DNA from 2 places in the Spongiibacter tropicus DSM 19543 genome. Region 2 is predicted to be linked to the other one. Evidence: predicted binding sites of a transcription regulator. Region 2 holds the regulator's gene; the other holds the start of a gene.

Region 1 (3,413 bases), on a different contig from region 2:
CGCCGTTTTGGCACAGCCGAACATTACCTCGAGGCGGTACTCAACAAGCAAGTGCGCGATCCGGTACTGTCCTTCCAGATTGGCAACGGCTTTGAGGCGATCGGGGTGGTTGAGCACTACCTCGATACCGACCGGGACTCACTGGGCTACGGTGCCCATATGGTGTGGCACAACCCCAAGATCGATCGCGATGCCAAACCCGGCCACGACAAGCACTATGGCGGTCGCCAGCCCGACACGATTCGCGTGGGCACGGTGCAATATATGCAGCGTCGCGTGCAGTCCTTCTCCGAGTTCATGTCGCTGGTGGAATACTTTGTCGATGTGGTTGCCGACTACAAGGGCGACTTCGTGGTGTTTCCGGAGCTGATTACCCTGCAGCTGCTGTCGATTGAAGATCAGGAGCTGAACCCGCAGGAATCCATTGAAGCACTGACCAAGTACACTCCCCGCTACCGCGAGGCCATGCAGGATCTGGCGGTGCGCTACAACATCAATATCATCGGCGGCTCGCACCCTACGCGGGTTGCCAATGGCCGGGTGGAAAACATCTCCTACGTGTTCCATCGCGATGGCCGTATTGATGAGCAGCCCAAAATTCACCCCACGCCCAACGAGGTGTACTGGTGGAATATTGAAGGCGGCAGCAGCCTGAATGCCATCGATACCGACTGTGGGCCGATTGGCGTGCTGGTTTGCTACGACGCCGAATTCCCGGAGCTGTCGCGGCATCTGGTGAATCAGGGCGCACAGATTCTGTTCGTACCGTTCTGTACCGACGAGCGTCAGGGCTATATGCGCGTGCGCTATTGCTGTCAGGCAAGAGCCGTAGAGAACCAGATCTACGTGGTCATGTCAGGCAACGTCGGCAATCTGCCCAATGTCGCCAACATGGACATTCAATATGCCCAAAGCTGTATTCTGACGCCCTGCGATTTCTCCTTTGCCCGTGACGGCATTGCAGCCGATACCACGCCCAATGTCGAAACGGTCGCGATTGCCGACCTGCGGCCGGAGAGCCTGCACATCGCCCGCAACAGCGGCACGGTACAAAACCTGCGGGACCGTCGTCACGACTTGTATCAAATGAAATGGCGGGGCCAATAGGCCCCGCGGGAAGAAGGTTTTATGTCTACGCTACTCAGCATTCTGGCGCTGCTGTTTCTGGCACTGTTTGTACTCATCCCGCTGATTGAGCGATTCGCGCCCCGTGCCAGCCCGGAACAGCAGCAGCGTATCAGTCGCTGGATTCTGCCGCTGGTCGCGATCGGACTGGTCGCCGCACTGATTAAGCACCTAATGTCGTGAAACGCATCTCGGCAGCATTATCCTGGACCTGAGCCTGTTTGGCCCGCGCACGCTCCCAGAAACGCTCGTGGAAGTAGAAGGCCACCGTGTTGACAGCAGGCTCCACCAGCGCCATCAAGCCGCCAATGACAAAACTGCCCGTCAACAGGTACGCCACTGTGAACGCAACGGAAAAGTGCATAATGGCAAAGCTGATGGTCTTCTTCATGGCCGGGACCTCAATCAATAATGATTCTCACTTGCAGCCTATCTTAACAGCTACCCCCCTCCCCGCAATAAGATTGTTTGTATGCTTTTGATTGGTTTCAGCTATCAATCAGGCCCTCTCTCGCTATTTTTTAGTGGCACAACAGTTGCTTCGCCCCAGACAGATACCGGACGCCCTCTGCGAATAAGGACTCTGTCATGCGTTTTCCTCTCCCCCCCCTGCTCGCCTTACTGAGCCTGATAAGCCCCGCCGCCCTGGCCGATGACGCTCTGTCGCAGGACGCGGGCAATATGGTCTGGCTGGTGTGTGCCAGCGCGCTGGTGTTCTTAATGCAGGCGGGGTTTGCGCTGCTTGAATCGGGCATGTCTCGCAGCAAAAATGCCCTAAATGTGGTCATGAAAAACTACATGGATGTCTGTTTTGGTACGGTCGTGTTCTGGCTCATCGGCTACGGCCTGATGTTTGGCAGCAATCCCACCGGATGGCTGGGCACCGACCTGTTTGCACCCTCAGAAATGGACCCCATGGGTTACGGGGTGCTGCTGTTCCAAACAATGTTTGCCGCCACCGCCGTCACGATCGCCAGCGGCGCCATGGCTGAGCGTACCTGCTTCGATGGTTATCTGCTGGGCGCGCTGGTGGTCACGGCACTGATCTACCCGATCTTTGGCAGTTGGGTCTGGAACAGCGGTGGCTGGCTGGCGGAACGCGGGTTTATCGATTTTGCGGGTTCAACAGTGGTGCACTCCGTCGGTGCCTGGGTGGCGTTGGCAGGGATCATCGTGATTGGGCCCCGACTGGGCCGCTTCGGACGCGATGGCCGCCCCCGCGAAATTCGCGGACACAACCTCACTCTGGTCGCACTGGGCGGCTTTATTCTCTGGTTCGGCTGGTTTGGCTTCAATGGTGGCTCGACACTGGAAGCCTCAACCGATATCGGCCTGATCAACCTGAATACCCAGTTGGCCGCAGCTGCTGGTGCCACGGGCAGTATGTTGCTGGCGAGTCTGTTTCGCCGCCCCATTCTGCTGACCGAGACCGTCAACGGCAGCCTTGCCGGGCTGGTCGCCATCACGGCGGGTTGCGCGTCGATGACACCCACATTTGCCCTGCTCACCGGCTTGATTGGCGGCATTATCTGCACACTGGGCGGCCAGCTGCTGCTGCGACTGCAGTTGGATGACGTTGTCGGCGCGGTCAGCGTTCACGGCTTTGCCGGTGCCTGGGGCACCCTCGCGGCAGGTCTGTTCCTGAAAGACAATATGTTCGACGGCCAACAGGTGATGACGCAACTGGTTGGCATTGGCGCCTGTTTTATCTGGAGCTTCGGCACGGCGCTGATGATGTATTTCGCCATCGACAAATTGCTGGGGTTACGCGCTAACTCGCAGCATGAGCAACGCGGCCTGGATTTAAGCGAGCACGCAGAAATTGGCTACCCCGAATTCCCTTCGGGTCAACATGCCTACACCGCTGATCGCGCCGCTGACCTGGAGTGGAAACCATGAGTCAGGCGGCCATTCCCCTGCACCGACAGGCGATCGAAGACGGCCTGCGCGAGTTTCTCGACGACGCCTCGCTGCAGCAGGCCATGGACCACTGGCAACGCCAGTATGCAGACCAGCCGAGTACGGCTCTGCAGCGTTTCGTCAGTGACATTTACAGTGCATACGACATTTCCGCCAGCCGCGCGACGGTGCTGAGAAGCCTGCTGAAAGCCATCAATCTGAATGGAGATGCACTGCCCGGCGCCCCCAAATCGCGACGAACCGGCGCGCCCCTCAATCAGCGCTCAGAAGCGTTTTCACTGCTGATTGACGCGATCATGGTGCAACTGGAGGCCGAGGAACAGCGACGTCTGTTACTGGAGTATTTCGCGGCACTGCGCAAAAAACAC
Region 2 (3,413 bases):
CCCAATGGCACAACGACTTCGGTGGGCATGCGCGCTGACCTCAAACAGGAACGCGTCGAGCTCCTTTCACAGGTAAAGGGACACTATGAACCTCAGCAGTAAACTCCAGCTACTGTGCCTGCTGGCCATGCCACTGACGGTCAGCGCATTACCCAACGACCGCAGCCAGCCGATCAACCTCAGCTCGGACAAGGCCACCTACGAGAACAACCAGGGCATTTATACCGGCAACGTGAACATGTCTCAGGGAAGCCTGAAAATCCGCGCAGACAAGCTGATTATTGTCGAGGACGACCGCAAGGTGCAGAAAGTCATCGCCCATGGCAGCCCGGCGTATTTTGAACAGCAGCCCCGGGCTGAAGAAGGGGTAGTCTCCGCGAGCGCCAGACTGATCGAATACAGCCTGAGCGATGAGGAAATTCTGCTGCAGAAAGACGCCACCATTCGCCATCAGGGTTCAAAAATCAGTGGTGACCGCATTGTGTACAGCGGGCGCAAGCAACTGGTGGTCGCCGATGGCGGCAGCCGAAGCCTCGATGGCCGCGTGCAGATGACACTGCAGCCCCAACAACCCGGCACGGAACCCCCCGAGACTGAACCGGCGCCAGAACCCGACACCGAGAGCACGCCCTGATGCCCGTACTAAAAGCCAGCCATCTCGCCAAAGCCTATAAAGGGCGAGAGGTGATCAAGGATGTGTCACTGAGCATCAACAGCGGCGAAATAGTCGGCCTGCTGGGCCCCAACGGCGCGGGCAAAACCACGTGTTTCTACATGATTGTCGGCATCGTCAACGCCGACAGGGGCCGCATAGAGCTGGATGGCAAAGATCTGACATCGCTGTCAATTCAAGGCCGAGCCCGCCACGGTGTTGGCTACCTGCCCCAGGAAGCGTCGATCTTTCGCAAACTCAGCGTCGCCGACAACATCATGGCGATTCTGGAAACCCGCAGCGACCTCAACCGTCGCCAGCGAAAAGAAAAGCTCGACGCCCTGCTGCAGGAGTTCCACATTACCCACATCCGTAAATCGCCCGGCATGGCGCTGTCCGGCGGCGAGCGCCGACGCGTCGAAATCGCTCGCGCGCTGGCGACAGAGCCGAGTTTTATTTTGCTCGACGAGCCCTTTGCCGGCGTCGACCCCATCTCGGTTAACGACATACAGCACATTATTCGACACCTTCAGGCCCGCGGAATCGGCGTGTTAATCACCGATCACAATGTACGAGAAACCCTCGATATCTGCGAAAAAGCCTACATCGTCGGCGAAGGTCGTATTGTTGCCGAAGGCAACGCCGAATCCGTACTCAACAACCAGGTCGTCAGGGATATTTATCTTGGCGATAAGTTCACGTTGTGATAGGAAAAATCGGCACAGCAATTGCTTTATACGCCTATTGCAGCCGCTCTCCGGCAGGACTACACTGACCTTAAAGTGCCGCCAATCAGGCACAAATGTCTTCAGAATTTGGTGTAGTAGAAACCGCTGCCTATGAAACAATCGCTCCAGCTTAAAGTCGGTCAGCAGCTGACCATGACCCCCCAGCTGCAACAGGCGATTCGTTTATTGCAACTGTCCACCCTCGACCTTCAACAGGAAATCCAGTCTGCTTTGGACTCCAATCCGCTTCTGGAACTGGAGGAAGAAAACGACACCCCCGAGCAAGACAGCAACAGTCAGTCAAAAAGCAGCGATACCAAAAACGACAGCAGCAGCAACGAAAGCGAGCCCACCGCCAGCGACGCAGACAGCGAATGGGCCGAGCGCAGCGAAATACCCGAGGACCTGCCGGTAGACAGCCAATGGGATGACGTTTACCAAAGCTCCGGCCCGGCGAGCAGCGCTCCCAGCGGCGATGACGATTACAGCAATGACTACCGCCACGGCAGCTCAGATTCCCTGCAAGACCACCTGCGCTGGCAGCTCAACCTGAGTCGCCTGTCTGAAATCGATCAGTTCATTGCCGATGCCATCATCGACGCCATCGACGAAAAAGGCCGCCTGACCGTCACGCCTGAAGAGTTGGTGGATGCCTTCGACAATGAAGACGTCGAAATCGAAGAAGTCCACGCCGTCCTTCACTTGATTCAGCAGTTTGACCCCCCTGGCGTCGGTGGCCGGGATTTACAGGAGTGTCTGCTTATTCAGTTGCGGCAGTTGCCCCGCGAGACGCTTTATCTGCAAGAGGCCATGCAGATTGTAGAGCAGCATATGGACCAGCTCGGCAACCGCGACTACAACCAGATTATGCGCCGCTGTCGCCTCAAGGAAGATCAGCTTCGGGATACACTGCTGCTGATCCAGTCCCTGAACCCCACGCCCGGCGATGCAATCAGTAGCGGCGATACCGAATACGTCGTCCCGGATGTCTTCGTCAGTAAAAAAGACGGCCGCTGGCTGGTGGAACTCAACCCGGATATTGCCCCGAAAATCCAAATCAACTCGCACTATGCGGCACTGGCCAAAAGCAGTACCAGCAGCGAAAAAGACTATATTCGCGACAACCTCCAGGAAGCGCGCTGGTTTATCAAAAGTCTGCAGAGCCGCAATGAAACCCTGATGAAAGTCGCCAGCAAAATCGTCGAGTATCAGCGAGGCTTTCTCGAATACGGCGACGAGGCGATGAAACCGTTGGTGTTGCATGACATTGCCGACGCCGTGGGCATGCACGAATCCACGATCTCGCGGGTCACCACCCAGAAGTACATGCATACACCGCGGGGCATTTACGAGCTGAAATACTTTTTCTCCAGCCACGTATCGACCGATACCGGCGGCGAGTGCTCATCGACCGCCATTCGCGCGCTGATCAAAAAGCTGATCGCCGCAGAAAATCCGCGAAAGCCACTCAGCGACAGCAAGATTACCGAACTGTTGGCCGAACAGGGTATCAAGGTCGCGCGGAGAACCATCGCCAAGTACCGAGAATCACTGGTCATTCCCCCCTCTAATGAGCGGAAGCGACTGGTATAGCTGGCTGCGTTAAATCGCGCAGCCCTGACCCTACGCCGGGAGGCGCAGGACGATCTGAGTGTAAAAGGAGCAAGATATGCAGATAACTGTCAGTGGTCACCACGTTGAAGTTACACCGGCACTGCGTGAATACGTCAATAACAAGCTTGCCAAACTGCAACGACATTTCGACAATATCACCAATACGGACGTTACGCTCTCAGTCGAGAAGCTGGTACAAAAAGCGGAAGCGACAGTGCATGTGGCAGGCGCGGACCTGTTTGCCACATGCGAATCGGAAGATATGTATGCTGCGATCGACAGCCTGACCGACAAGCTGGATCGCCAGTTGATCAAACACAAGGAAAAACACCTGGGCCGGTAAGCGCCGGGCCGGTTTTTCCGGATACCTAATAATATGAGCCTTAATGCGATACTGAGCCAAGGACGTACCCACTGGG

The links. Region 2 encodes sigma-54, which starts transcription at its own class of promoters, with help from an activator protein. Its sites were predicted from a motif close to TGGCACANNNNTTGCNNT; they were not measured.
Region 1: G411_RS19060 (ammonium transporter) is a predicted target of sigma-54. The motif match lies at 1,651-1,668, and genes of this name have one in related genera.

What each region holds. Positions count from the first base shown of each region.
Region 1 covers NZ_ATUS01000001.1:516,485-519,897, forward strand. Annotated here, with positions in the region: gene G411_RS0102495 (carbon-nitrogen hydrolase family protein) at 1-1,107, shown strand, start outside; gene G411_RS0102500 (hypothetical protein) at 1,129-1,308, shown strand; gene G411_RS0102505 (DUF2061 domain-containing protein) at 1,289-1,516, opposite strand; gene G411_RS19060 (ammonium transporter) at 1,714-3,024, shown strand; gene G411_RS0102515 (hypothetical protein) at 3,021-3,413, shown strand, end outside.
Region 2 covers NZ_ATUS01000002.1:239,543-242,955, forward strand. Annotated here, with positions in the region: gene lptC (LPS export ABC transporter periplasmic protein LptC) at 1-102, shown strand, start outside; gene lptA (lipopolysaccharide transport periplasmic protein LptA) at 86-634, shown strand; gene lptB (LPS export ABC transporter ATP-binding protein) at 634-1,359, shown strand; gene G411_RS0112775 (RNA polymerase factor sigma-54) at 1,492-2,973, shown strand; gene hpf (ribosome hibernation-promoting factor, HPF/YfiA family) at 3,050-3,337, shown strand; gene ptsN (PTS IIA-like nitrogen regulatory protein PtsN) at 3,371-3,413, shown strand, end outside.